Linked DNA regions of Pedosphaera parvula Ellin514. Each later gene encodes a partner of the first gene's protein in a complex. Links are inferred from orthologs where the notes say so. Each region holds a gene or a part of one and is shown on either strand. Other genes may lie near its edges.

Region 1 (14,781 bases):
GCGGTGATTCCGCCAATCCACGCTATGACTTCCAACGCGTGCGAACCTGACACGTCTAACAGAAAATAAATCCGGCAGAGCATGTAAACACCCGCCGCCACCATCGTCGCTGCATGGATCAAAGCGCTGACCGGCGTCGGGCCTTCCATCGCATCCGGCAACCAGACGTGCAGCGGAAATTGCGCCGACTTGCCAGCTGCACCGCAGAAAACCAACAGCCCTGCCGCAGTCGCGACCCCCGCAAACTCCAAGGTGTGCTTATCAAGATATTGCTTTAAAGCATCGAAGTTTAAACGGTGACCCAGGGTGGCCCACACGAGCAGGATGCCTACTAAAAATCCAAAATCACCGAGACGATTGGTAAGAAACGCTTTCTTGCAAGCATCGGCCGCCGAGGGCCTTTCATACCAGAAACCAATGAGCAAATAGCTGGAGATACCCACCAATTCCCAGAAGATGAACATCATCAGGAAATTGTCCGCCATAACGATCCCAAGCATGGAGAAGATGAACAGGCTCAGGCAGGCAAAATAGCGGCTGTAACCGGGATCGCCCTTCATGTACTCCCACGAGAAAATGTGGATGAGGCCGCCCACGCCCGTAACAATGAGCATCATCATCATGCTCAGCGCATCCAGCTTCAGTCCTATATCGATCCTTAAGTAATCAACTTGAAGCCAGGTGGCGGTGATTTGCGGAAACTGCTGCTGTCCCGAATTCTGTAAAACGAAATACAGAATCGAAGTGAGAAGAAAACAGACCACAACTGCGGCAATGGAAATCTGTGCGCTGACGCGCGGCCTCGACTTGATGCCGGGAATAAGGCTTATCAATGCCACCGAAACCAATGGCAGAAACAGAATCAGCCACGCAAACTTTTCTATAGGTATTTCACTCATGGAATCGGCCTAATACTTCAGTGTGGTAAGATCTTCCACGTGAGCCGTCTGCCGTTTCCGGTAGAGCGCCACAATTAATGCCAAACCGACAGCCACCTCGGCCGCAGCAACCGTTATGATAAAAAACACCATGATCTGGCCATCCAGTTTGCCGTTAAAACGGGAGAGCGCCACCAAGGCCAGGTTCGCCGCGTTGAGCATCAACTCCAGGCACATGTAAATCACCAGCAGATTCCGGCGCATGATGACGCCCAGCATTCCCAGGCTGAACAAAAGCCCGCTGACGACCAGATAATGTTCGAGGCCGATTTGCATTATTTTAAATCCTTCTTGCTAAGGAGAATCACGCCCACCATCGCCACCAGGAGCAGAATGGACAGAATTTCGAAAGGCAGCAGGTAATCGCTAAACAGTTTCGTGCCCAATTCCACCGTCCCCCCGACCGCACGATCAGTCACGTTTGGTAGTTGATCCTTGGATGCTGCCAAGGCCTTGTAAAATATGAAAGCAATGGCCGCCACGGAAGTAACTCCGGTAACTGCTCCAAAGAGATTGACCCTGCGCCGTTCCTCAGCTTTGAGGTCAAGCAACATGATCACGAAGAGGAACAAAACCATCACTGCGCCTGCATATACTAACACCTGGACGGCACCCAAAAAGAAGGCGTTTAATAGCACGAACAACCCCGCCATCGAGCCGATTGACAACACAAGACACATCGCGCTGTTGATCGGATTGCGATTGATGATGACAAACGCACCGCAAATCAACGTCAGCGCCGCAAATATGTAAAACAGATACTCTGGCATTTAAAAGGGTTCCTTGCTCGATAGAAGGCCTTACGGGGTCATGCCCTGTTCCTTGGCTTCTTCGGCTTTATGTTTCCACTTCTGAATCTTGTCCTGATGAATCCCGCCCAACGAAAGCAGCTTCTCCTTGTTATAGATCATTTCTTTCCGACTGGTGCCGGTCAGGGAATAATCTTTCATGAGGAAAATAGCTTCCTCCGGACAAACTTCCTGGCAAAAACCACAGAAGATGCACCGGAGCATATTGATCTCAAATTCCTTGGGAGCCTTCTCCACATTGCCAACCTTCGGATCGCCTTCGGTTCCGGGAGGAATGATTTTAATCGCTTTGGGCGGGCAAACGAATTCGCACAACTGGCAGGAGACACACTTCGTGCGGTCTTCTTGATCCTTGACCAGGTAGGGCGCACCACGATAACCCGGCGGCACAGTCCATTTCTGTTCCGGGTACTCCATCGTCACGGTCTTACCCTGAAAAAGCGTACGACGGAAGTGGCGACCTGTGACCTTGAGACCACCCCAAAGCGCGGGGAGATAAAGCCGCTCCCAGAAACTTAGTTTTTCACGTTTAACAATCATTCTTCAAATCCGTTAGTGGGTGTTCTTGAGTGCCACCAGCCACAACACAACTGCCGTGATTAAAATATTAGCCAAAGCCAGGGGAATAAAACGACGCCACCCCAAATCCATCAACTGATCATACCGGAAGCGCGGAAACATCCAGCGTATCCAGATAAAGATCAGCATTAACAATATGATTTTACCGATGAAAATTCCAATATGGAGCAAGCCTATGCCAATTGAATCCGCTGGTTGATCCAGACCGAACCAAGGCAACGTCCAGCCTCCCAAAAACAACGTGACCATCATCGCAGACGAGGCAATCATGTTTGCGTATTCACCCAGGAAGAACAGCGCGAACTTCATCGAGCTGTATTCCGTGTGGTAGCCGGCCACCAATTCGGTTTCTGCTTCCGGCAAGTCAAACGGAAGGCGGTTGGTTTCGGCAAAAGCTGCAATAATGAAAATGATAAACGAAAGCGGCTGTTTAAATAACAACCAGTTTGGCAACCAACTGATTCCGAATAGCCCACCAGTTTGATAATGAATTACCCCGCTCAGATTTAGGTTACCAACCAACATGAAAACAGGGATCACGGACATGCCCATCGCAATTTCATACGAAATCAGCTGCGCACTGGAACGAATGCCACCCAGGAAAGGATACTTGGAGTTGGCTGCATACCCCGCCAGCACAATTCCATACACACCCAACGATACAATTCCGAAAGTATAGAGAATGCCAACATTCAGATCGGCAATCACCATCCGCTGCCCACCCAGATTGGAACCGAATGGAATCACCGCAAAGGTCAGCAATGCCGGCACCATCGCAATCATCGGCGCCAGCCAGAAATAAATCTTGCGCACATGCGCCGGAGTAAAATCTTCTTTTAGCAAAAACTTCAAACCATCCGCAAGTGGCTGAAAAATGCCGAGTCGAACAAGAAAAGGTCCAAGCACCGGAATTGCGGCGATGAACGGAGGCGCCGCGCGGTTCGGCCCCACACGATCCTGAATGAAGGCTGAAACCTTTCGTTCCACAAGAACAGCGTAAGCCACCATCGTCAGCACCACGCCGACCAGGATGGCGATCTTAACAAAACTCCACAGCGCCATCTGCCCCGTCGGGCCGAGTTCTGCAAGCATGGGACTGAATGTGTGCAAGTAATCCATTTCTGAAATTAAATTTGTATCGTCACACCCTTGTCACCCAGCGACGCCCAGGTGACTCCATTGAACGCCGGGATTTCCTGCGCCATTTGGTTGAACAAACCTTCGATTGAGGAATATCCATTCTTGCCGGTCACATTATGAACCAGTTCATGCAAAAATTCCCACTCCGGACGAGCTTCCCCGCGCGGGACGATCGCCTGCATGAATTTCTGCACGCGACCTTTGCCATTCACAAAGCTGCCGCGCTTCTCAGCATGAGCACAGCCTGGCAATAGGAAGTTGGCTTTTTCCGTCGTTTTATTAGGCAAAATGTCGCTAACAATCAAGTTTTCCAGCTTGCCCAGCAAATCTTCGCCAATGCCAACCTTGGTCACATCTTCACCAAACACAATCAAGGTCTTGATGCTGCCTTTGCGAATACCATCAGCAATCTTCGGCAAATTCGATCCCATCTCTGCCGGAGAAATGCCCGTCAACTTCGCGCCATTGCTGTTCGGATTAAGATCCGTGCTGAGCAATATCTTGTCGCCTGGACCAGTCCGCGGCACGGAATCCGTAATCGCATTGAACTTTTTGGCAATCTTCGAAAGCAAATACAGTTCTTCGTTCGTCTGACGAGCCGAACCTACAATCGCCACCGACCCCGGCTGAGCCTTGGCCAACTTCTCGCCAATCTGCTTGAGCACATTGCTCCAGGTGGTCTGCGCCAACCCAATTTTCACTTCCGTCAGGCGGTCGTCCCGATTGATCCACTTGTAGTTCAAGCGACCGGAATCGCACATCCACGTCGAATTCACCGCATCATTCTCGCGCGGCTCGTAACGGTAAACCTTTTCCTCACGTGAGCCGATGATGATATTGCAGCCGGTTGCACAACTGGTGCAGACGCTCTTGGTTTCCTTCAGGAACCAAACACGCATCTTGAAACGAAAATCCTTGGAAGTCAGCGCACCGACGGGGCAAATATCCACCGTGTTCAGGGTGTAGTTGTTATCAAACGATTTGCCGGGATAAGCGCTCAGCGTGTTATAACTGCCACGATTCACGATGCCCAATGCATCATCCCCAACGATATCGCGCGAAAAACGGATGCAACGTGTGCAAAGAATGCAACGCTCGTCGTCCAACATGATGCGAGGCCCGAGATCCACCCGCTTGGGTTTGTGAACCTTTGGCTCCACGAATCGGCTGGTGGCCTGACCGTAATCCACTGAATATTCCTGCAACTTGCATTCACCAGCCTGATCACAAATCGGGCAATCCAGCGGATGATTGATCAGCAAAAATTCCAACACACCCTCACGCATCTGTTTCACGGCAGGCGTCGTGGTGTAAATTTCCATTCCAGGCGAAATCGGCGTTGCGCAGGCAATCGCCGGACGAGGAGACTTGGCGATCTTCGGCGTGCCATCGGGATTCATCACCGGCTTTCGATCCGGTCCCATGGCGGGTGTGCCGAATTCGACGAGGCACATGCGGCAATTTCCAGCCACCGGCAGCTTGGGATGATAGCAATAATGCGGCACATCCACCGTGGCCATCGAGCAGGCCTGGATCATGGTGGTCGGAACCTGTTTGCCAGTCATGGGATCCGGCACGGTCTTGGGCACAGAAATTTCCTTCCCATCAACCTTGATCTTGATGGTTTCAATCGCTGGCTGAGCCGGCTTGTTTTCCGTTGTCGCTACTGTCGACATATTAAAATTTTAGTGTGTTGGGCTGGCGGCAATTTTCAAATCCGCCGTCGGGCCCGCGCCAGAACTGGCGGCAGCACGTTTGGCCTCATCTGCTTCGCCCTTGGCAATGAACTCGTCTTTGAATTTACCCACAAAGCTCTGCACTGGCCACGAACAAGCTTCGCCGAATGCACAAATGGTGCGTCCGCCAGGAATGTTGTCTGCAATCTTGAGCAGGTATTCCGCATCCTGTTTGCGACCTTCACCGTGGGTCATGCGATGCAACGCCTTGCTCATCCAGAGCGAGCCTTCCCGGCACGGTGTGCATTGGCCGCAGCTTTCGTGGGCGTAGAATTCGCTGAGATTCGCCAGTGCTTCGACGATGTCCACCGAATCATCCATCACGATGATCGCACCGGAACCGGACATGCTGCCCGCAGCCATGAGCGAATCGAAGTCGTACGGCAGGTCAAGCATATCCACTTCCTGCTCGATATCCTTGCCGTCCGGCCCCTTCTTCTTGAGCTTAAACTTTTCTCCCGCTTTGAACACCTTGGCTGAGGAACCACCGGGAATAATCGCCTTAAGTTTTCGCCCATCGTGCAGACCGCCTGCAAATTCATTGATCAACTGGCCAATCGTCGCTTTGCCGACTTCAATCTCATAATAACCGGGCTTCTTCACCTGCCCGCTGATGCTCACGATGCGGGTGCCGGTATTATTCGGAGTTCCGATCTTGGCATACTCCGAACCACCCATTGCAACCACATGCTTCACCTGACAAAGCGTCTCGACATTGTTCACAATCGTCGGGCACATGTAGAGACCCAAAATCGCCGGGAAGTAAGGTGGCTTAATACGCGGATAAGCACGTTTGCCTTCGAGTGACTCAATCAAACCCGTCTCTTCACCGCAAATATAAGCACCCGCTCCACGATGGACGTGAATTTCCAAATCGTAGCCGCTGCCGAGGATGTTTTTTCCGAGGAAATTCTTCGCCCGAGCTTCCTTCAAAGCCTTGTTCAAAATGCGCGCACCATCGGGAAATTCGCCACGGATATAAATATAGGCGAGCTTCACGTCATTCGCGAAGCAGGAGATAATCATCCCTTCGATCATCTGGTGCGGGTCTTTATGCAGAATCTGGCGATCCTTGAAGGTCCCCGGCTCCGATTCGTCCGCATTGCAAATCAGGTAAATCGGCTTGCCACTCTTGCGATCTACAAAAGACCACTTCAAACCACAGGAAAAACCAGCGCCACCGCGACCGCGCAAACCGGAAACTTTGACGTCCTCACGGATCTGCTCCGGACCGCTCATCGACTTGCCATCGGGCAAACTCTTAGGCTGGATGGCCAAAGCCTTCTTCAGGGCTTCATACCCTCCATGACGCAAATAGCACTCCATATCAGCCGTATAACCCGGCTGATCGACATTTTTTAAGATGAGGCGAAATTCTTGAGGCATATCTAGCTATGAACAGCTTGACTCTCTGGCCAAACCCTTTATTTTGTCACCACTCGGAATGCCGAATGGTGTAATGGTAGCACGGCTGCCTCTGGAGCAGTCTGTCATGGTTCGAATCCATGTTCGGCAGCCATTCTTGAGTTTCATTTGCATTTTCCCAGTATCTCGTCCGCTTTTTGATTCGTGACCCCTTCGTAGAAGTCCTCGTTACACATCATCACTGGCGCGGTGCCACAGCTCGCGAGGCATTCGACAAACTCGACCGAATATTTGCCGTCTTTCGTGGTTTGAACCCCATGTGCATGACTGTCCAAACCGAGCTTTTCACAAAAATACTTATGCAGCTTGTGCGAACCACCGAGCGCACAGCTCAATGTCCGGCACACCTTGATCTGGTGCTTGCCCGCAGGCTCCTGCCGGAACATCGGATAAAATGTCACCAGTTCGTAAACGTTGATCGGCTGCAACTCGAGCTTCTTCGCAATCCACTCAATCGCTTCCTTCGAAACATATCCGAAGTGTTCTTGAATCGCATGCAGGAACATCAATGATGCGCTCCGCTTGACGGGATAATGCGTCACAAGTTCGTTCAACTCAGCTTCCAATGCTGGCGGAACAACAAAATTGCCCGTCGACAGGACACTGGCGCGGTTTTGCTGGGTGGAATCAGGTGCGCTCATCGATCACATTCTCCCATTACGAAATCAAGCGAACCCAAAATCGCCACGGTATCACTCATCATATGACCCGGCAGCAGGTGCGGCAAAATACTCAGGTTCACAAATGATGGCGCACGAATCTTCATCCGATTCGGAGTGCCACCACCGGTGCTGTTGATATAAAATCCGAGTTCGCCTTTCGGATTCTCAGCACCAAAATAAATTTCTCCCGGCGGCGCATTGTCTCCCTGGGTGACGTTGATGAACTGATGAATTAACTCCTCCATCGAGGTCAAAACTTTTTCCTTCGGAGGCAAACCGACTTTGCCATCGGCCACACGTATAGGCCCATCCGGCAACTGATCCAGACATTGACGCAGAATGCGCACGCTTTGACGCATTTCTTCCATGCGCACAAGGTAACGATCGTAACAATCACCTACCGAACCTGTGGGAATATCAAACTGGAGTTTGTCGTAAACGAGATAAGGATGCGCTTTGCGCATATCGAAATCTACGCCACTGCCGCGCAAATTCGGGCCGGTCAGACCATAATCAATCGCATCTTCCCTGGAAATCACGCCCATATCACGGGTGCGATCCACGAAAATACGATTGCGAGTCAGCAGCTTCTCCGACTCATCAAAGTTAACCACGACTTCATCACAAAATTTCCGGCATTGCTCCACCCATCCCGGCGGAATATCCCGCGAAACACCGCCGATGCGTGTGTAACTGGTGGTGAAACGAGCGCCAGTCAAAGCTTCACAGAGATTATAAATCGTCTCGCGTTGCGTGAAGGTGTGCAGGAAGACGGTCAGCGCGCCGACATCCATCGCGAACGCGCCCAACCCCAACAGGTGAGCCGAAACACGCGCCAATTCGCAGCAAATCACGCGAATATATTGGCAACGCAGCGGCAAATCCTTATCGATCCCCATCAGTTTCTCGACGGCCAGCGCATAAGCCACGTTGTTGGCCAAAGGCGCCAAATAATCCAGTCGATCCGTATAAGGGATGAACTGGGTGTAAGTCATGTTCTCGGCGATCTTTTCATCTCCACGATGCAGATAACCGACATCGGGAGCCGCTTTGGTAATGATTTCGCCATCAAGCTCCAGCACCAGGCGCAACACGCCATGGGTGGCCGGATGTGAAGGTCCCATGTTGAGGACCATTTTTTCACCTTCAGCTTCCGGCAAATCCTGCGCTCCAGCGGGAGCTGCTGAAATGGCATCAGCCGCGCGTGCGTGCGGGTCTTTAAATTCTATGTCGTGAACGGTGGCCATGATTCAAATTACTTCTTTTCAATGGGACCAGGACCATGCGAATGACCGTGGGCATCCTTGATGTCATCGCGACGCTCCACTCGCGCATTAAGTTCCAAGGCATCCGTTTCCGGGATGCGGACACGTGGTTCGCGGGCGATGCGGTCCTTGCCGCCAGCAATGGTAACGAACGGCCCGCCTTCAAGCGGAGCCGGTTTCGTAAATGCCACTTCAGGCATTTCGCTCGGTTTGCCCGCCAGCGGGAAATCCTTGCGCAAAGGAAAATAAGGATAGCCTTCCCACATCAAAATCCGGCGCAAATCAGGGTGCCCGCTGAAACGAATCCCCATCATGTCGTAAATTTCACGCTCATGCCAGTTGGCAGTGCGCCATACGGTGGAAATGGTGGGAAGTTCTGACTTCTCTTCGCTGACATCCGTCTTCAACCGCAGATGGCAGTGGTGTCCGTAGCCGTAAAGCTCATAAACCAGTGTCCAGCGGGGGTCGTTGCCGTAATTATCAACACTGCTCAGATCCACCAAATAATCGAAACCCAGTTCCTTCTTGGCCACTGCACACACTTCGGCGATGCGCTCGGCATCGCCGATCTTAATCGTCACTTCTCCACGAAACTCCGCGGGATCGGAAATAAGATCACCGAATTTCGCTTTGAGCTGTTGTGCTAGTTCGAGGGACGACATGACTATGATTTTTTCTGAGTTACCGGATAAGTGACTCCGACTTATGCCACTTTCTTCAAATTCGATAAGGTAGGCTCTTTCGAGACTTTGTTCTGGAGCTTGATTAAGGCATCCAGCAGCGCTTCAGGACGCGGTGGACATCCAGCGACATAAACATCGACCGGAATAATGCGATCCACACCCTGCAGCACGGCATAACTGCGATACATCCCACCGGTGGAAGCGCAGGCGCCCATGGCAATTACCCACTTGGGCTCAGGCATTTGATCGTAAATGCGCTTTACGGCCATCGCCATTTTATAAGTCACCGTGCCCGCCACAACCATCACATCGGACTGACGGGGGGAGAAACGCATGACCTCGGAACCGAACCGGGCAATATCATAACGACTTGCACCGGCAGCCATTAATTCAATGGCACAGCAAGCCAGCCCCATCGGCATCGGCCAGAGTGAATTCTTACGAAACCAGTTCAGGGCCGCGTCGACACGGGTGACAATAACGTCGCCCTCGACCTTGGAATTGTAACCGAATTCGGTGCTTGTTTGCATAAATTAGTGGCTTAAATACCACTGTCTTAAGGAAACTAATCAGCAAAGAAAAGTCAGGCAAGTTGAATTTGTGATTTTTTTCACAAGCACACGCCTCTTAAGAAGCTGGCCTAACGTTGCTCCCCGATAGGTTAAACCAGCTTTAAATGTTCTAAAACTTCCTTTGGCGGGCCTTTAAAGCTGAACAACGGCGTGTTGCCAATGTATTGCAGATCCTTGGTTCCTTCCTTCGATGTGTAGAAGCCCGTGGTGGTCAGATCGCGAACGCAGGTGAAGAAATAAGCAGCATTCAGAAATTCCGGCTTGGCTTTGGGGGAATAGCAAATGTCGTCGCAGATTTTGGTTTTCTGCTCCTCTGAAAGATCGGCAAATTCCTTCTGAAACCGCTTTTTCGACTCTGCGTTCAACCAGACGATGCCTTCCTGAATCCGCTTTTTGTCCTCCTGCTGCTGGGGATAGGGCGCGCTTACCCATTCATCGATGAAATCCGGCACGCCAACCTTGCTGGCGCTGGGCGATTTTTCATCCTCCGGAATAATGACGTCACAAAGCGCGGAGAGGCTGTTAAGCTCCTCCTTCGTCATGGTCCGTTCCCACGGAACCATCGGATGCATCAGGTTGGGATCGCTCAAAGTCCATTGCGATAACTTTCCCGGACCGCCCGTGGCCTTGTCCCAATCTAATGCCGGAAATACTGCCAGCGTGGCTGCAACCCACTTGATGGCTTCGCGACGTGCCATTCTTTTCGGTTCGATTTCGCTCATAATTGCTGAAATGGTTCTGGTTAACTTGGGTTTTGGAGATTATTAGACGTTGCCCTTTCTTTAATTGATCTACCAGATAGTCGGAACTGCGCCAGGCCAATGCCATGATGCTGAGAGTTGGGTTTTTATCAGCATTCGAAGGGAACGGTCCGCCGTCCATGACGAAGAGGTTTTTTACATCCCAAGCCTGGCAATATTGATTGAGCACCGATTTTTCCTTTTTGGCGCCCATGCAGGTCGTGCCGACTTCATGAATGATTTTGCCGCCCGGCAGGATGGCTTTGGATCCATCCAATTGCGGCCCGTCGCCCAGCACCTTGCCACCCATCGCTTCAACGATCTGCGCGAAGGTCTTTTGCATGTGTGCCGCCTGCTTGATCTCAGCATCTGCCCATTTCCAATGGAATTTCAGCACCGGAATGCCCCACTTATCCTTCACATTGGGATCAATCTCACAGTAGCAATCGTCGTTCGGAATCATTTCGCCACGACCATCAAACCAGACGAACGATCCGTAATAGCGGCGCGCGTCTTCTTTGAGTTTCTTGCCGTAGCTGCCGCCGGTGAGCCGGTCCAGTCCATCAAACATCCCTGCCGATGGCATGCGGCGACCGCCACCGAATTCAATGTGGTAACCGCGCGGAAAGTCGAGTTTGCCGACCGCTTGGTCCTTATAACCCCACCACGGCATGTACATGTGCATGCCGGAAACACCATCTTCATTGTGAGGCGGCACGTTTTCCAGCGCCGGAATATGACCTCCCAGCCCGGAACCAACTGTATCCATCAAATAACGGCCAACTTTGCCGCTGCTATTCGCCAAGCCATTGGGGAACAAGTTGCTCTTGGAATTCAGAAGTATGCGCGCTGACTCACAGCCGCTGGCGGCCAGGATTACAACCCGGGCTTGAGCGCGCTCGTCCTTGCCGGTAAGCCTATCCACATAAATAACTCCGTTCGCCTTGCCGCTGGAATCCAACGTGACCTCCCGGACCATCGCCTGCGTGACGATATCCAGGTTGCCCGTCTTGTCCGCTGGCGGGAGCAGCACAGTGGTGGATTGAAAATTTGCTTTAATGGAACATCCACGACCGCAGGATGTTGCGTAATAACATGCAAGTCTGCCGTTCAGCGGACGGGTAAGGATTGCGAGATGAGAAGGAATAACTGGAATTTTCAGCGGATCGCAATGTTTTTTAACCAGGAGTTCATATCCGCGCGGCTTGGGTGGCGGCTGCAAAATTCCTGCTGGTGAGTTCGGTGTATTCTCCAATCCTTCATTCGATCCGAACACGCCAATCAATTCCTCCGTCTTGTCATAATAAGGAGCGAGATCGGGGTAATCGATCGGCCAGTCGATTCCCATGCCATCGCGCGATTGTGGTTTAAAGTCATATGGCCCCATGCGTAGAGCGATGCGCCCCCAATGATTGGTTCGCCCGCCGAGCATGCGTGTCCGCCACCAAGTAAACTCCGTGCCTTGGGCCATGGTGTAAGGCTCCCCGGGCACCCTCCAGCCACCGTCAACCGTGGCATCGTAAAAGCCGAAAGGCTTATCCGGCGTGCTGGCTCCGCGCAACGGCGCATCCTTGGGAAGGTTGAACATCGGCGTCTCCTTCTCCGGTTCATAATTGCGCCCCGCTTCCAGCATCAAGACTTTGACGCCTGCCTTCGCAAGCACATAGGCACTCATCGAGCCGCCGGCACCAGAGCCAACGACGATGACATCATATTCCTTGTGAGTTTTGCTGCTCGTAATTACTGGCATAACACTATTACAACCAGTAAGTCCTTCGTCGGTCAATACTGGCGAACTTTGGACCACAAACCCGGTAATTGGTTCAGTGCTTGCCGGATGACACCTTTTTTGACCCGCCCGCTTGGCTTGTAGTCCTACGCCCTCCCCTTTCCTTGTTTTGCCCCTTTTTTCGCCTTAATTGCACATGCTATTACATCAAAAAGTTGTGGACAATCCCCCTGTTCTCGCTAGATTCCCGCCTAATCCGATACCTTCCGGATCCTGGCTGAGTCGCCGCGATACCGGGAAGATTTGGAACAGAAGATAATAATATAACTCTCAATAATCATATGAAGTTCATCAAGTCCCTGACCATTGCCGTTTGCGCTGCCGCGCTCCTCGCTTCCCTCACCATCGCCAAAGCCGACGACAAGAAGGCTGACAAGAAGGGCTGCTGCGAAGCCACCGTTGAAGCGGGCAAGAAGTGCGACCATAAGTGCTGCCAGAAGGCCGCTGCCGAAGGCAAGGTCTGCAAGAAGTGCCATAAGGAAGAAAAGAAGGCCGACGCTCCTGCCAAGTAATTCAACTGTCACTTTTTACACATGCCAGCAGACTTCCTGCTGGCATTTTTGTTGTACGGACTGGTCTCCCCTTAAAACTGAATGAACACGGACCGGAACTGAATGTTTTCTGGATCCGCCAGAAGGCGGATTGGGTGCCGGAGTGGGATGAAAACATTCCACTCCAGGGAAAGCCCGAGCTTTCCCAAACAGCGCTAGAACCAGATGGGTGACTGAACGGATCGCTTCAATGAAAGCGGGTCCGGAATCAAAATTGAAATGACGGGTTCGAGTTGGCACTTAAGAAAACCAGCTCCTTGGCAGTCGTAAGCAACCCAAAAGAAAAATAATTGGGAACGATACCTTTTTATCTCTTGACCCAATGCCCTAATGGGCGAGCCCTTTTTGGCATGAGTGCCATCGTATCTAGGCGTGTCATTCATAACCCATCATTCCGGTTCATACCCCTTTATGAATCGCTCTGTCAACGAAGCTGGCACGGCACTATTCGTGAGCAAGCCTCGTGAATACCTTTCCAAGATTTTGGAACAAAGCGTTTCCATATCGCTGCACCATAGCGGGATTTACAAAGAGCACGTAAGCACAGACGCAATTCATAAATTCCGGGATGTTCAGCAGCACAGCGATGGAAAGATGGAAGAGGAAACCTGCGGCAAAAGCGTAAACCTGAAGCCGTTTATTGAATAGCATCAGGGGCATTGTCAGTTCCAAGAGGATCACACTCCAGGTCAGGAGGGTGAACAGGCCAGCAGGAGGATTAAGGCGCACAAAGGAAAAGGCCAGAGGCGTTCCCCAGGGGCCGATCAGGGTCCAGTGCATCATCTCCCCGGTGTGCCAGTAAGGGCTGATGAGCTTCCAGAATCCTGCGCCAAAATATAAAAAGCTCATTTGGATGGTGATCAGGCGGATGGCCCAGATGGATACGCCCGGTTCTCTGCCTTTGCCGGGAACGGCACGTTTGCCAAGCGCCCAGGCACCATCGAGCCGGGCAAAGCACAGGATTACCAGCAGGATCAGGTTGAGGCGATCGAAGGAGGTATTGTTGGTGGCAAAGTTCAGGGTGAAATAATAGAAGTAGAGCAACAGCACCAAGGGTGTTAGAAAAAGCGTTTTATAGCCGAGAGTGAAGCCGAAAATTACGAGGAGGGTGAATAGATAGAGGAGCCAGGCCCAGAATACGGGCAGACCAAGGTCTGGCAGAAGGTAAGGAGCGTAGACTCCGTGGTTGGAGAACAGGAGTTCCACGTTGGGGGCAAATGCAAGAAAGTAAGCCAGCAGATAGAGGCCAAAGAGAATGCGGAAAGCCGCCAATGAATGCGGGGGCACGTTCCGGAACCAGAAATGATTCCAGGCACTTCTGAACGTCTGGACCTGACCCATGGAACGGTCATTCGGCGATGATCCAGAAATGTCTTTCCGCTCCCTTGGCTGTTTGCTGGGCATAAAAACCGTCGGCACTTCTCGGCCAGGTTAGCGACTGGAGACCGACCTTGGCAAGGCAGTCCTTTGGATGGAGTTGATTGTAGCGATCCTTGATCCGCCGGCCCATGAACTGCCAGGCATCGTTATGCTTCTGGTGGTCGGGAAGCCTGTATTGGCGGTTGGCCCACATGCGACTGTTCTGATCACCGCGTGCGAAAGGAAAATAATCATCGGATGGCAATTGTTTCCAGTAAAACTCGCCAGTCTCGGGATTGGTGGCCTGCCCCCAAATGGTCAGCTGCGAGTTGTTGGTCTCGTAATAGGAAAAGACCCCAAAGATTTGAAAGGGGTCTTGCGCTGATTCAGGCAGAGGGAAAATTGGGATGCGAAATGATTGAATGGAGGAGTTGAAGATGACGGAGAGATTGGCATATAAAATTCCCACCACCAACAAAGATAAGATGACTGCTGGATCTTTAAAGGAATTTTTGGAGTTCTCAGCAGAAGTT
Region 2 (14,854 bases), on another replicon or contig:
GGCGAAAATGGCTGAAGTGCCCGCGAATGTTTATGCGACAGAGAACAACAACAACTACAACTACTCGCATGGCGGCTGGAGTGTGGATGGAGTTTTTGGGGCGATGATTGACAGCAAACAGGTGCGCAAATTACCTGTGGGATGGCTGTTGGTGTTGCTCCTGGTTTATCTGTTGGTGATTGGACCGTTGGATCAGATTTGGTTGAAGCGTCTCAAACGACCAATGCTGACCTGGATCACGTTTCCTTGTTATGTGGTTTTGTTTTCATTGCTGATTTATTTTATCGGCTACAAGTTGCGCGCTGGTGAAACAGAATGGAATGAATTGCATTTGGTGGACGTGCTGATGAATGGCAAGCAGGCTGAGTTGCGCGGTCGGACGTATGCCTCGATCTACTCCCCAGTGAACGCGAAATACAAAATTGAAAACCAGCAACATTTTTCAACCTTCAGAGGTGAGTATGTTGGGAGTTGGGGCGGGGGATCACATGACTCGGAACAGGCGGACATTGTTCAGAACGGGGACAATTTTCTTGCGGAAATCTTTGTGCCGGTTTGGACCAGCCAATTATATGTCAGCGATTGGTGGCAATCGGCCGCATTGCCAATCAATTTCACCATCACCTCGGAAGGGAATGACTGGGTGGTGACAGTGGAAAACCATCTGGATCAACCGCTGACGGAAGTTCACCTGGTAGTGAGTGGAAAGATTCTGGATTTAAAGGAGATACCGGCGGAAAAGCCAAAGACGTTTCGTCTTTCAAAAAATGACGGAATGGGTTTGAAGGATTTTGTGTGGCAACACGGATCGGGCTTTCAATCCGCGGTGGGTGGACGTCACCAGGCATTTGGAATGGGCGGGCAGAGTCAGATCAATGATCTTCCCAACAGTTGCGTGGCGATTTCCTTTCTTTCGTATCTGGCTCAGACACAGGGCCAGCGCGAACTGGTAACGCCTCCTGGGATGGATCTGTCACCGGTGGCTGAGCATGACAATGCCATTCTGCTGGCCTGGGAATCGGACTCTGCGCCCATCAAACCTATGAACCAGTTCCCGACGCGTCGCAGCCACAAGAATACGCTTTGGCGCATGACTGCACCGCTTAATTCGCAACCATCATCGCTTTGATTTGAATATGAATTCTGAATCTGTTCCCCCTATTCCAGCTGTTCATACGGTTGGACTCTCACGCACCTACGGGTCGATGGTGGCTTTAAACTCACTCGATCTAACGGTGAACCGAGGTGATTTGTTCGGGTTTATCGGATCGAACGGTGCCGGCAAGACGACGACACTGCGTATTTTGGCAACCTTCCTGGCTCCTTCCGCAGGACAGGCGAAGGTGCTGGGGCATGATGTGGTAAAGGATGCCGACGCCGTGCGGCATGTGATTGGATATATGCCGGACTTCTTTGGTGTCTATAAAGACATGGAAGTGACGGAGTATTTGGACTTCTTCGGCGCGTGTTACAAAATACCGAGCGCGCAACGTGAGAAGACGGTGAATGACGTGCTTGAACTCGTGGGGTTGAGCGAGAAGAAAGGAGCACTGATTGGCGCTTTGAGTCGTGGCATGCAGCAGCGCCTGGGACTGGCGCGCGTGTTGATTCACGATCCGCAGGTGCTGTTGTTGGACGAACCGGCGAGCGGTCTGGATCCACGGGCGCGCATTGAAATGATGGCCATTTTGCAGGAACTCCAGCGGTTGGGAAAAACAATCATCATTTCATCCCACATTTTGAGCGAGTTGCAGACGCTTTGTAACCGCGTGGCGATTATTGAACGAGGCAAGTTAATCTATGCCGGACCTGTGCAGGGAGTCAGGGACCAGATGTCGGCGGGGTTGGTGGTCTGGGTGAAGGTGGCATCGGATAATAGCAAGGCGATAGAATTGCTGAAGGGGCACAGCGAGGTGGCTGAAGCTCTTGCCGTAGATGGTCGAATCAAGGTGACGATGGTCAATCATGATGTAGACCATGGATTTGTGGCGGACACCCTGGTGCGTGGGGGATTAAAATTAACGGGACTTCAGGAAGATGAGCTTGGTCTCGAAGAAGTCTTCCTGCGGGTGACTCGCGGCGAAACACAGTAGTTTGAAAGGCTCACATAAAGTCTGGCGATTTTTTTTCGAAGTGATGTAGTTGGCTCCTTCAACTGGAGTTAAGTTGAGCGCATGAACGCCCTACCGGTCATAGCACGTGAAATGAGGACGCAGGCGCGGCATTCATTCACTTATCTCCTGCGCGTGATCGGGGTAATGATCCTGCTACTGGTATGCTTTATTTTTGCGGTGAACAATGGGTTCTCCCCACAACTTGGTGGAAAACTTTTTGGGTATATCAATCTGACCCTTTTCTTTTCGATATGGATCATGGTCCCTCCGCTGGCGGCTGATAGCATCAGCAAGGAAAAGCGTGAGGGCACGTTGGGGTTGCTTTTTTTAACTCCATTGAAGGCGCGAGACATCGTTCTTGCAAAAGGACTGGTGCATGGCTTGAGAGCGTTCAGCTTGTGGGTGGCGGTGATTCCAGTCATGACCATCCCTTTTCTGCTGGGCGGTGTGAGCTGGGAGGAGGCAGTGATTTGTGGATTGGTAAACTTCAGTTCCTTGTGCTGGGCGATGGCGGCAGGAATTCTGGCGACTTCGACAGGCAAAGCCTGGCTGCGTTGTTTGCTGTTGGCCTACGCTTTCGGCATGTGCTTTTTCATTTTTTTTGGATATCTCCACGGACAAGGAGTTTTCGCGGCGCTGGGTGGAAAGGTTTTTAGCTGGGCCAATTTCACCGGTTCATCCCCGAACTATCTGGCGCTCGGAATTTATGATGCCTTGGATTTTGATGGCGCCTGGGGACATCAGTTGGCGTCCATCGCTACGCCTCAACGGATCAACTGGTTGATAGCCGAGGTTGTGGTAACCGTTATTTCATTCCTTGCGTTATTGCTGAGCATCAAAATTGCTGGCTGGCCTCTGCGGCGAGGATGGCAGGATAAACCGCCATCAAAGGAACAGGTTTGGGTGGAAAAAACATTTTTTACACCCGTGTTGGGTGTGACGTTTCTTCAACGCTGGATGAGGCGCAAGCTGAATAAGAACCCGATTGGGTGGTTGGAGCAGCGGACCTGGTCTGGAAGGTTGGTTACCTGGGGATGGTTTTCGATCATGATTTCCCTCTACAGCATGGCCGTGCCCGGAGGTTTGTATCGCGGCCTGCAGATAATGCAGCAGCTAATGGCGTGGCTACTGATCATGGGTATCAGTGTGAGTGCCGCCAGCAGCTTTCGTCGCGAGCGGGAAACAGGTGTGTTGGAATTATTATTGGTTTCTCCAGTTACTGTACAACAAATAATTGGCGGGCGTTTACGTGGTTTGTGGAGTCAATTTCTGCCTGCCCTGGTGGTACTCATGGTGCTTTGGATGTATTTTGGTTCGCTGCTCGATCATAGGATTGACTTTAGTTATGTCCTGTTCTTTGGAGTGGCATTCTTCACGCTGCCCGTAATCGGCCTTTACTATTCACTCGGAAAGAGCAATTTCGTCAGTGCTTTTCTTTTTACACTCTTTGTTGGTTTGATTATCCCCGCAGGATTGCAGTCCGGCCTGGGCTTCGGTGTTTCCCTATTGTTGGGCGGGTCAGGATATGGGATGGGGAGCATAACAGACGTAACCGATCTGTTTGAGGGATTGATATATGTGGTGGTGTACTCGAGAGGCTTTATTACACTTTGGCAAATTTTGGCGGCGATTATGTTGGCGCGGAAGCTGCATCGTAATCTCGTGAGTCGCAATTTTGCTTTTGAAAAATCACTGGCTTGAAAATCCAAATAAAGTGAAACTGAACCTGGAATCGCTATAAAAAGATGACCTTTCTACCGATCGTTGGACGTGAACTGCGAGTGGCTTCGCGACGCCGGGCTACGTATTGGATACGTTGTGCCATCGCGCTGGCAGCGATTGCGACCGGAGGAATCGTTTATTTGATCAATCAGGTCAAGCCGCCCAAAGAATTCGGGCAAAACTTATTTCAAACTCTTTCGGTCCTGTCTTTTCTTTACTGCCTGGTGGCCGGAGTGCGTTCCACCGCGGACTGCCTAAGCGAAGAAAAACGAGAAGGCACGCTGGGTTTGCTCTTTTTGACCGACTTGAAGGGTTACGATGTTATTTTGGGTAAATTGTTTGCCACATCACTAAATGGATTTTACGGGCTGATGGCAATTTTCCCGGTGCTTGCCATCCCGTTGTTGATGGGTGGGATTACTAATGGTGAGTTTTGGCGAATGACGCTGGTTTTGTTGGTTACTTTTTTGTTTTCACTTTCGATCGGCATCGTGGTTTCGTCACTGAGTCAGAGTCCCCGCAAAGCGATGGCAGGGACGTTTATCATCATACTTTTTTTTGCTGCCATGTTGCCAGCCTTGGCTGCCTGGGTGCCATGGATCAGCCGCTCGCCGAAATGGGAGTCAATTTTCCTGCTTCCTTGTCCTTTTAATGCGTTCTATTTGGTGTTTGATCAAAACTTTGCCCGGACAGCGAAGCCCTTTTGGTGGTCGGTTGGAATCATGCACGGGCTGTCCTGGATATTTCTGCTGGCCGCCTCGGCAATAGTTCCGCGTTCCTGGCAGGATAAACCGACGGGGAGCCGCTTGGCGATGTGGCGGGATCGCTGGCACCGGTGGAGTTATGGAGATACCACCGAGCGTCAGGCATTTCGTAAGAAACTTTTGGATGTGAACGCATTTTTCTGGCTGGCGGGTAGAGCACGTTCCAAACCGGCGCACGTATGGCTGGTGTTTGGAGCAGTGGCGTGTCTTTGGGCATGGGGATGCATCGAATTCCGCAATGACTGGTTTAATGAGGTGATTTACGTTGTTACCGCGTTGTTGTTGAATACTGTTATCAAAGTGTGGCTGGCTTCGGAAGCTGGAAGGCGACTGGGGGAGGATAGAAAAAGTGGCGCTTTGGAATGGTTGCTGTCAACCCCGCTGAGCGTTTCTGATATCCTAAAAGGGCAGTGGCTGGCTTTGCGCCGACAGTTTCTTGGCCCGGTGGTTCTGCTGGTGCTCATTGAAATTATTTTCATGCTGGCGCCCAAAGGGGAAGTCGGAGGAGCTTATATTCTGATGTGGGTCGCTGGTATTTGCATGTTGGTGGCTGATTTGATCGCCATGGGATGGATTGCCATGTGGGGAGGACTTACGGCCAGGAACTCGAATCGTGCCACGAGCATAACAGTAACAAAGACCATGGTGTTGCCATGGATTCTATGGTCGGGAATGATGCTTTTGGTTACAATCGGGCAGGCGGCGTATAACTCCACGCTATCAGATCCGAAGTTTCTTATCGGATCATGGTTCGTTCTCGGGATCTTGGTTGATGTGATCTTTGGCGTCACCGCCAAAAAAAGATTGGAGAGTGAATTCCGAAATGTGGCGATGCATCGTTTTACTCCCCCAACACCGCCTGCAGGATTAAGTCCTTCGCAACCAAGTGGTCAGGCACCAATCCTTCCTTCGGCAGCGATCTCCTAAATGCGTTTAGGAATCCAATTATTGAGCCGTAATGACAACCGGCAGGCAGGCAAGCACTTTTAAAGCGAGATAGTTCGGGCATTTTGAAATAATCATGTGGGAAGGTTGTTCCTCGTGTAACGAGAAAATTTGGCTTGGGTGATTCCGTTCTGCCTTATCCAAGCCAGGCTGATGGACTTGCATAAGCTGGCCGATGGGGTATAAAAGTATTGCGTTTGCAGGAAATTTGTCTTGAGTCATTTGTATTTCCACTGTTGATTAGTGGGGTTCGGAGAGATGGCTGAGTGGCCTAAAGCGCAGGTTTGCTAAACCTGTGAAGGAGTAATCCTTCCGAGGGTTCGAATCCCTCTCTCTCCGCCATTTTAAAACCTTAAAAGGTTCCAAATAACTTACTCAACTCTCCATGTATGCTTCCCGCCTTCTGACCTTCGAGTTTAAAATGCGGTTTGAGCCCTAGGATTATATGGGGGATTAAATTATAGTCAGTTGTAGCGAGGAGAGCAGATGGATTTTAAGTTGTTGTATAAATCTTTGCAGGAAGCCTGGCATAACTCTCCGGTTGTGATGGTGCTGGTGATTTTAGGGATACTCGTGTTCCTCTTTTTAATTATTGATGCTCATAAAAGAAGAAAATCACGTCGAAGCAGGATAAGGAAATAATTTAGTTGATCGGGAATCAGTTTCGTTGCGAATCATGGCAGACTGGCGAAATGATTCTGATTCCACATAAAAGGCCGTTCATCAGACAATTTGCTGACAAAGTTTTGAGAGCAACGAAAGGGGCGGACCCCGGATAGAGCCGCCCCCCACTAACATCCCTCAATGAGGAACCAAAATAAAGTTACTCGAAAATAAATAATTGGCAAGTATGGGTTATTCAGTAAATGAGTTATTCTAATCAAATCCCTGCCTTCAAAAAGCAAGGTTCAATCGATCGGTCCACCTGTCTATCGAATTTCCCTTTGCCCAGGCTAAACGGGCCATCACCTTTTGCCAGCCTCGGGGCACCGCTTCCTGGTTTCAATTCTTAATCCCGCCGTTCAGATCAATTTTCGGATACCTCAACCGCAGCCAAACAAGCGCCGATGAAAAAAAATGCAAATAGAGGAAGTAATATACGAAACATTTTCTCACCTAAAGCGGAAGCGTACGATTCAAAACGTCCATATCGAATTTTTATTTGTGCTCTATTGGCGGGAATCCTCCTCGCCGTAGGGTTTGGTTTTGCGCTCTATTATTTAAGCAGAGCCGGTCGTTTGTGATTTACAGCAATATGAAAAGCAGGGAAGGGACGTGTGAACGTGGTGCCATCAATCACAAATCAGTGAATAGCTTCCCTGGGTGGGGCGACACGACATGGCGACGCCAAAATCATTCGACGAATGGACGGCAACTTTACGCAAGCGAATGGAAAAACGACAGCGCGAACTCGGTTTGGAAACCAAACAGCTCCTGGAATCCTTTACGGTAACCGCATGGGGAACTGTTCCAACTTACGAACAGATATTAGCCGATTTTCCAAACATTGTGCCTAAAGCCTCCAACCTATCCGCACTCGAACAGAGGTTGGCTCGCTTCAGTTGATGGTTTGTCACATTTAGGAAGCCAGTAATTTCTGGCAGGCGCTACGCAACTTCTTCAACTGAGGTTTGGATTTGGCTTCAATGTAACAGCGAATAAGCGGTTCAGTTCCACTAGCGCGGAAGGCGACCCACTCGCCCTTGGGCAGCAGAAACTTAAATCCATCGGTAGTAATGAACTTTTCCACCTTGAATGGTCCAATCGTTTCCAGACCGGAACCTAATTTCTTTAGCAAAGCTTCCTTCTTTTCCGCAGGGATGGCGACATTGATACGATCCGTGTGAAATTCACCGGTGGTCTTTTCAATCTGCTTCAGAATGGCTCCAAGTGATTTTTTCTCGGTCGCAACCAGTTCCGCCATGAGCAGGCAGGCGAGGATGCCGTCCTTCTCCGGAACATGACCCTTCACACTCAAACCTCCAGATTCTTCACCGCCTACAATAACGGGTTCACTCTCCATGAGCGCGCCAATATATTTAAAGCCAACCGGTGTCTCGTGCAGTTTGACGCCCAGCATTGTAGCGACTGCATCCACCTGATGACTGGTAGGCACCGTGCGGACCACTGCTCCTGTCCAGTGCCGGTTCTTTTTTAAGTGGTAAAGAGCAAGTGCCAGAATCTGATTGGGTGTCAGCCACGTGCCATCCTTGTCCACGATGCCAAAGCGATCTGCATCTCCATCCAACCCCAGGCCAAGTTGTGCTTTTCCGCTACGAACCAGCAGACTCACTTCATGCATTCCTTCCGCATTCGGTTCAGGATGGTGTCCGCCGAAGAGAGGGTTCAATTCGTTGTGGAAAACAGTAATTTTGGCGCCAGTCTCAGCGAGCAGTGTATCCAGATATCCGCGACCGGTTCCATACATCAACTCGACGGCAATCTTTAGCTTTGCCTTTTTGATGGTGGCGAAATCGACAAGCTTCCGCAGTTGTTTGAAATAATCCGGTTGCGGATCAATTGTTTTACACTCGTAGGTCCCAACCACTGCACCTTTAAAATTCCACTTTTGCCCGGTCAGTTGCTCGATATGTGCTTCCACCTGTCTGGTGACTTCAGGTGTCGCTGGCGCGCCATTGTAAGTGGAAAACTTAAGACCTTGATACTCTGCCGGATTGTGGCTGGCAGTCATATTGATTCCACCGATTGCCTTCCGCGCACGAATGGTATGAGCAATGACTGGGGTAGGGGTGTCTCGATTGCACAGGAGAGGAATCAATCCATTGCTGGCCAAAACCTCGGCTGCCGCTAATGAAAATTCCCTTCCCAAAAAACGGGTGTCGTAACCAATAATAATTACCGGTTTCCGGCCGTGAATAGGCGACTGTGGGTTGGCAAGTTCCGCTTTAAGGTATTGGGCTATGCCTTGAGTAGCGAGGCGTACATTGTCAAAAGTGAAGTCGCGCGCAATCAGACCGCGCCATCCGGAGGTGCCAAATTTGATAGCTGAAGGCATAAAAGATGTGTGAGATTAACCGTTCCGAGGTCAGTTAGATTCGAACTTCTACGCCAATCCGAACCGGGCGAACCGGGTTTCCAGATTAACTGGTCTTCCAGTCGAAAGCCCGCTTTTTCAATGCGTAGATGTAACCTACAAAAAGAATACCGAGGAAAGTCAGCATCGAGCCAAAAATCAGATTGGCATTTTTTGCCAGCATTTCTTTATAAACCACCGCCCAAGGATAAAGGAAAACTACTTCGATATCGAATAGGATGAATAACATGGCCACAAGGTAAAACTTAACTGAAAGACGGGTGTTACCTTCGCCAATCGGAAGCATGCCGCATTCGTAAGCAGTATCCTTGATGCGACTGCGCCGCCCAAGCTTTCCGAACAAGACCGAACTGACGAGGATTGTCCCGGATAGCCCGACTGCCACTACAAGCAGGATCAAGACTGGAATGTACTGTTCTAACTGCGTTTCGCCCATGGGTTGAATCTAAAAACGCCTGACCGGTTTGGCAAGTGGAAATGCAATTAACGGTGTTAATCCCCATATGGAAACGTTTGCGGCGAAGCGAAAAGCGAGGGAAACTTGTAAAAGAGGTTTATTGTGAAAGCTAAAGTCCTCACAGGCACCAATCGTAAAAGAGGTCTGGAAAAAGCAGCTATGGAGAGCAGATCGGTGATTCAATCAGCTCCCGGCCCTGCAAAGTCAAAGGTCGTCAAGGAGTTGGAATCCCTGGATTCGAAAATTCGTGTCTGCACGGCCTGTCCCTTGTACAAATCCAGGACTTTGGCCGTGCCGGGAGAGGGCAAATTCAATTCAAAAGTAATGATAATTGGTGAAGCTCCAGGTCGTAATGAAGATTTGACTGGACGGCCGTTTGTGGGTAGTTCCGGTAAATTTCTTGATCATGTATTGGAGGGAAGCGAATTTGATCGTTCCGATTTTTTCATCACGAACATTTGCAAGTGTCGTCCACCATCGAATCGCACGCCCAAAACCGGGGAGATTGAGACGTGCACGTCTCTCTATCTTTACCGTCAGATCGAATTGATTAATCCCAGGATCATTGTGCTGTTGGGTGGTGTGGCGGTGAAAAAAATGTTGGGAAAGAAGACAGTTGAAGAGGCTCGATGTGGCATCGTTGAACATGAGGGACGTAAATTTTTGGTTACTTATCACCCGGCGGTACGCTTTTACCGGGAGGAACTTGCAGAGAAGATCAAGGAAGATTTTGCGCTGCTGAAAAGCGAGATGAAGAAGCTGTAATTCATCTTCTAAACAGCCACATCAGTAACGTCAGGACCAGGCTTAAAATCACACAGCTAACTATCGGAAAGTAAATGCTAAAGTTTCCCCGCGTATAATGGATATCCCCTGGCAGGCGTCCCAGCCAGCTTCTGCCAATACCCGTCCAAAGCAAGACACCCACCGTGGCAAGCAGCAAACCAATGACCACGAGAAGTTTTCCTAAGTCATTCATGATACCAATTTTTTTCCTATTCCACCGCTGTCAATTTTTCAAAACTGTCTTCGATGAAAGTTGTGTTTTGTATCCGCGCAAGCCTGGCATACAAGCCACCGGTCGCCAGGAGCCCATCATGCGTGCCGCGTTCGATAATTTCACCATGTTGCATGACCAGAATTTGATTGGCTTTGCGAATAGTGCTGAGGCGATGAGCAATCACGAAGCTGGTTCGATTTCTCATTAGCCGCTCCAAAGCTTCCTGAATCAGCTTTTCCGTTCCCGTATCGACGCTGGCAGTTGCCTCGTCGAGGATCAGAATTGGCGCATTCTTCAGCAGGGCACGGGCGATGCTGACACGCTGTTTCTCACCTACACTCAACTTAACTCCGCGCTCTCCGACGCGCGAGTCATATCCCTCCGGCAGCCTGCAGATGAAATCGTGACAATTGGCTGCTTTGGCTGCGCCGATCATTTCCTCCTCCGTGGCATTCAGTTTGCCGTATAAAATGTTTTCGCGAATAGTGCCGTTAAAGAGAAAAGCCTCCTGACTCACGACGCTGATATGTTTACGCAATGATTCCAGCTCGGTGCCACCGATGTTCTGACCATCGATGGTGATATTACCTGAGGTAATCTCGTAGAAGGCCGGTAATAGATTCACCAAAGTTGATTTACCCGCGCCGGTCGGTCCTACCAGGGCGATCATCTCTCCCGCCCGAGCGTGCAGAGAGACGTTATGAAGTACTGGTTTCGCATTTGAATAGCCAAAACTCACATTGGTATATACCACCTCACCACGGACGGGAATGTGGAGTTCCTTTCGAGATTGGCTATCGGCTCGTTCCACCGATGCATCCAAAATATCAAACACACGTTCACCGCCCGCCCGCGCGGCTTGCAACATCTGGTTTAAAGCATGCAATTGGCGTATGGGTTCGTAGAAGAACGAGAGGTATAATAAAAATTCGACCAGCTGGCCTGGCAAGAGTTTGCCGTCTAAAACCTGCCGTCCTCCGAGCCAGAGAACAAGGCTTACGCCAAGAGATGCTGCGAAGGTCATGGCCGGTGAGTACCAGGCCCACACGCGCATTACAGCAAGACTTCCCTTGCGCAAATCGTCGGCACGGTTGGCGAAGCGTGAGTCCTCATGATTTTCGTGGCCAAAGGCTTTTATCTGTCGCACACCCTGCAAATTGTCCATCAGGAGAGCGTTCATGGCGCTCGCCGATTCGCGTTGGAGACGGTAACGGCGATGCGCCGTGAGCGTGTACCAGAGTGCGCCACCTGCCAACAGGGGAATGGGAATCAAGGCCACTGCCGCCAATAGCGGATTCGTCCAGAATAGGATAACCAGTACTACGATGATGCTAAGAATTGCGACTGTGCCTTGCTCTGTCCCGTCAATCAGCACCCGTTCGACTGAATTCACATCTTCCAACACCCGTGTCATGAGATCGCCCGAGGAACGTTGGTCGAAATATCCAACTGGCAGGCGCTGCAGACGTGCGTAGACTGCCCGTCGCATGTCGAAGATCACATTTTGTTCAAAGATGTTGTTGATTCGAATACGCAGGCTATTAAAAAGATCGCGGAACAGAAAGGCTCCAATTAATCCAATACCGTACCTTGTAAGATGCGCCGCGTTTTTACTGAGGATCACATCGTCGATAATCAAGTGCGCGAGTTTGGGAAACGCCAGGCTAAATCCGGTAGAGAGCAAGGCAAAAGCCATGGTGGCAAAAGCCATGAGCTTATACGGCTTCAGGTATACGGATACGCGTCGAACAACCTCCCAGGTGGAGCGGGACTTCGCGCTGAAGGTTGGGTCCTTCCTGGAGTATGGAGCAGATCGATGTGACATTTTCAAAGCCTATAATTAACATCAAAACTTGAAATTGGAAAGAATACACCAGATTTGTGATTCCATTTTTCCCGGACTAACGGGCGAGCAGTTCCAGAGTGGTTGCAACCGCAGAAAAGGCGTGCATGTTGATAGAATTTGAAGTATTTTCCTTTTAATAATGTATCCTCCCGTCGTGACCAAAGATGCGACAGCGGTAGAGGCTGAAGTTCAATCCGCCTATCTAACAATGTTTCCCCAAGGGGACGCGTTGTTTGTTCCTCAAGTATTTAATTGGGCGAGCGATTGTTTCGCCGGTCGAATTGCGGGATACCAGCCGATTGATGCCTGTTACCACGATTTTGAGCATACTTTGCAGGGAACCCTTTGCTTTGCAAGGTTGTTAAACGGTCATTTTAAGGCGGGCATCCATCCAGCCATCACGGAAAGAATGCTGCAATTGGGGCTTATCGGCATTCTCTTTCACGATACTGGATATCTAAAAAAGCAGGGGGATAACGACGGCACAGGAGCAAAATATACGGCCACGCATGTGGACCGGAGTATGGCTTTGGTCGAACTTTTTTTGGAGCAAAAGAAAGGCTTTGCGCCGGAAGAGATCAAAGCGGTCAAGCACATGATTAGTTGCACAGGTATCAATGCTGTCATCGGCCAGATTCCCTTTCAGAGCGAAGCAGAAAAACTCATTGGTCTGGCATTAGGAACCGCCGATTTGCTGGGGCAAATGGCCGCCGAAGACTATGTGGATAAATTGCCTGTTCTGTACACTGAGTTTGCCGAAGCGACCGTGTTCAGTGCCGGACGCTCCGTGATGGTGGGAACGTTCTGCAGTGCCGAAGATTTGATGCAAAAGACTCCAGTTTTTTGGGGGAAATATGTGCAGCCGAGGTTAAACACTGATTTTGAAGCCGTATTTCGTTTTCTCAACCATCCTTATCCCGCCGGGACGAATTATTATCTGGAGAAAATTGAAGCCAACATGGTGCGTCTGAAAACACGTCTGAAAGAATATAGGGAATCTGTTCATTAATTCCTGCTTCCGGGTGATTTAATCCTTTTTCGCTTTTTACTTTTTCCACATGCCTTAACTTGTTCTTATGTCGCGCGAATATGTGCTGCACCCATTTAATGCGCCTGTTGAACTGCATGTTGACTATGCACGGGAGTTGAACGAACAGCAACATGCCGCCGTGACGGCTCCGCCGGGGCCATCCCTTGTCATTGCCGGAGCGGGTTCGGGAAAGACGAGGACTCTAACGTTTAGAGTTGGTTTTTTACTGGAGCAGGGGATTCCGGCAGATCGAATCCTTCTCCTGACCTTCACGAACAAGGCGGCGCGCGAAATGATGCGCCGTGTATCGGATCTCCTGGGCCAGGATTTACCTTCGTTGTGGGGAGGGACTTTCCACTCCATTGGGAATCGCATTCTTCGCCAGCACGCTCCTTTACTTGGGTACCAGCGCGATTTTAGCATCATGGATCGCGAAGATGCGAAGGATTTGGTTGATGCTTGTGTTGCCGAGGCAGAAATCGACGTCAAGGCCACCCGTTTTCCGAAGGCCGATGTATTGGCCGACATTTTCTCATTAGGACTCAATACGCAGCGCTCCATTCCTGAGGTTCTCGCACAAGAATACGATTATTTCGAAAATCTGGCACCGCAGATTGCCGATATAAAGGAACGTTATATTTTACGGAAGAAATCCACAAACGCGATGGATTTTGATGACTTGCTTGAGCTGTGGCTGAAGCTTTTGAAGGAACATCCGGAAGTTCGTGAACATTACCAGCGCCGCTTTCAATTTATCCTGGTGGATGAGTATCAGGACACAAATGCGCTGCAAAGCGAGCTTATTGATCTCCTCGCGGCGCGTCACCATAACGTGATGGTGGTTGGGGATGACGCCCAGAGTATCTATGCCTGGCGAGGGGCAAATTTTCAGAATATTATCAAGTTTCCCGAGCGCTATTCCGAGGCCAGGGTTTATAAGATCGAAACCAATTATCGCAGCACGCCGGAAATTCTTAACCTGGCCAACGCGGCCATTTCCGCGAATGTGAAGCAATTTGAAAAGCAGCTCACGCCGGCCCGCAAGTCCGGATTAAAGCCCGTTCTGGTTCCGTGCATGACCGCTTCAGAACAAGCCTCTTTTGTAGCGCAACGCATGTTGGAACTGCGCGAGGAAGGCGTGAATATGAATCAAATGGCGGTATTATACCGTTCGCATTTTCACGCACTTGAACTCCAACTGGAACTTACGCGTCGCAATATTCCTTTTAGCATCACCAGCGGCATCCGGTTTTTTGAGCAGGCCCACATCAAGGACGTAGCGGCGTATATTAAGCTGGTGAATAATCCGCGTGACGAATTGGCATTCAAGAGACTCGTGCAACTTTTGCCCGGAGTGGGAGGAAAAGGAGCTGATAAACTCTGGGCCAGGTTCCAGTCCGCATTCAAAGTAATTCCGGAAAATCTGCAGGCGGATGCCAGGGACACTTTGCTTCCCAGCGAGACAAGTACGAAAGCTGATCGGAATCCCGTTGCGACTGCGCTACAAGCCAGCGCTTCTGCGGTGCCCAAGAAGACAGCGGTGGCCTGGGCACAATTTGTAGCCACAATCTCACAATTGGAGACTGAACCAGTGCGTGGGAAAACTGATAAGATGATCCGTCTGATAGTGGAAGCGGGTTACGACGAGCATTTGCAGGAAAATTATGCCAATTACCGGAACCGTCTCGATGATATCGAGCAGTTGGCGCTCTTTGCACAGCAATTTTCCACCACTGAAGAGTTTCTGGCCCAACTGGCATTGCTTTCAAACCTCGAAGCGGAAACTGACGAACCTGCAAACAATGACAATGAACAGGTGAAACTCTCCACCATCCACCAAGCCAAGGGATTGGAATTTGACGTGGTTTTTATTATCATGCTTTGTGATGGATTATTTCCATCTGCCCGTTCATTGGACACG

The links.
Region 2: the proteins of nuoD (region 1) and CFLAV_RS23655 are in contact, whole or in part, in a cryo-EM structure (PDB 6ZJN), measured with the Thermus thermophilus proteins. The link is inferred for Pedosphaera parvula Ellin514 from one-to-one orthologs. Residues at the interface, in WP_223903221.1 of Thermus thermophilus: Met26, Thr27, Asn29, Gly31, Pro32, His34; in WP_096411116.1 of Thermus thermophilus: Glu45, Ser46, Asn48, Pro50, Ala51, Gly52, Glu53.

The regions. Positions count from the first base shown.
Region 1 is NZ_ABOX02000014.1:127,813-142,593, reverse strand. What follows is about bases 6,401-9,212. They hold nuoD (NADH dehydrogenase (quinone) subunit D), read right to left. Parts: upstream 8,537-9,212; coding sequence 7,265-8,536; downstream 6,401-7,264. Other genes in these bases: CFLAV_RS13375 (NADH-quinone oxidoreductase subunit C), read right to left, coding at 8,545-9,212; CFLAV_RS13385 (NADH-quinone oxidoreductase subunit NuoE family protein), read right to left, coding at 6,732-7,268; nuoF (NADH-quinone oxidoreductase subunit NuoF), read right to left, coding at 6,401-6,588. In the rest of the region: nuoL (NADH-quinone oxidoreductase subunit L), read right to left, coding at 1-899; NADH-quinone oxidoreductase subunit NuoK, read right to left, coding at 909-1,214; CFLAV_RS13415 (NADH-quinone oxidoreductase subunit J family protein), read right to left, coding at 1,214-1,708; CFLAV_RS13410 (NuoI/complex I 23 kDa subunit family protein), read right to left, coding at 1,739-2,287; NADH-quinone oxidoreductase subunit NuoH, read right to left, coding at 2,300-3,445; CFLAV_RS13400 (NADH-quinone oxidoreductase subunit G), read right to left, coding at 3,454-5,142; more of nuoF, read right to left, coding at 5,152-6,400; more of CFLAV_RS13375, read right to left, coding at 9,213-9,216; NADH-quinone oxidoreductase subunit NuoB, read right to left, coding at 9,258-9,767; CFLAV_RS34115 (gluconate 2-dehydrogenase subunit 3 family protein), read right to left, coding at 9,899-10,351; CFLAV_RS13360 (GMC family oxidoreductase), read right to left, coding at 10,332-12,299; CFLAV_RS13355 (hypothetical protein), read left to right, coding at 12,620-12,850; CFLAV_RS13345 (HTTM domain-containing protein), read right to left, coding at 13,334-14,293; CFLAV_RS13340 (hypothetical protein), read right to left, coding at 14,238-14,781.
Region 2 is NZ_ABOX02000041.1:1,431-16,284, forward strand. Bases 7,342-10,226 are described here. They hold CFLAV_RS23655 (NADH-quinone oxidoreductase subunit A), read right to left. Parts: upstream 9,037-10,226; coding sequence 8,647-9,036; downstream 7,342-8,646. Other genes in these bases: CFLAV_RS23650 (phosphoglucomutase/phosphomannomutase family protein), read right to left, coding at 7,342-8,561; CFLAV_RS23660 (uracil-DNA glycosylase), read left to right, coding at 9,160-9,822; CFLAV_RS23665 (DUF2905 domain-containing protein), read right to left, coding at 9,824-10,036; CFLAV_RS23670 (ABC transporter ATP-binding protein), read right to left, coding at 10,053-10,226. Outside these bases: CFLAV_RS23615 (DUF8726 domain-containing protein), read left to right, coding at 1-1,129; CFLAV_RS23620 (ABC transporter ATP-binding protein), read left to right, coding at 1,137-2,093; CFLAV_RS23625 (ABC transporter permease family protein), read left to right, coding at 2,175-3,815; CFLAV_RS23630 (ABC transporter permease), read left to right, coding at 3,860-5,527; CFLAV_RS23635 (hypothetical protein), read right to left, coding at 5,546-5,767; CFLAV_RS35715 (hypothetical protein), read left to right, coding at 6,935-7,111; more of CFLAV_RS23650, read right to left, coding at 7,125-7,341; more of CFLAV_RS23670, read right to left, coding at 10,227-11,882; CFLAV_RS23675 (hypothetical protein), read left to right, coding at 12,043-12,912; CFLAV_RS23680 (ATP-dependent helicase), read left to right, coding at 12,980-14,854. UniProt on the Escherichia coli protein: NDH-1 shuttles electrons from NADH, via FMN and iron-sulfur (Fe-S) centers, to quinones in the respiratory chain. The immediate electron acceptor for the enzyme in this species is believed to be ubiquinone.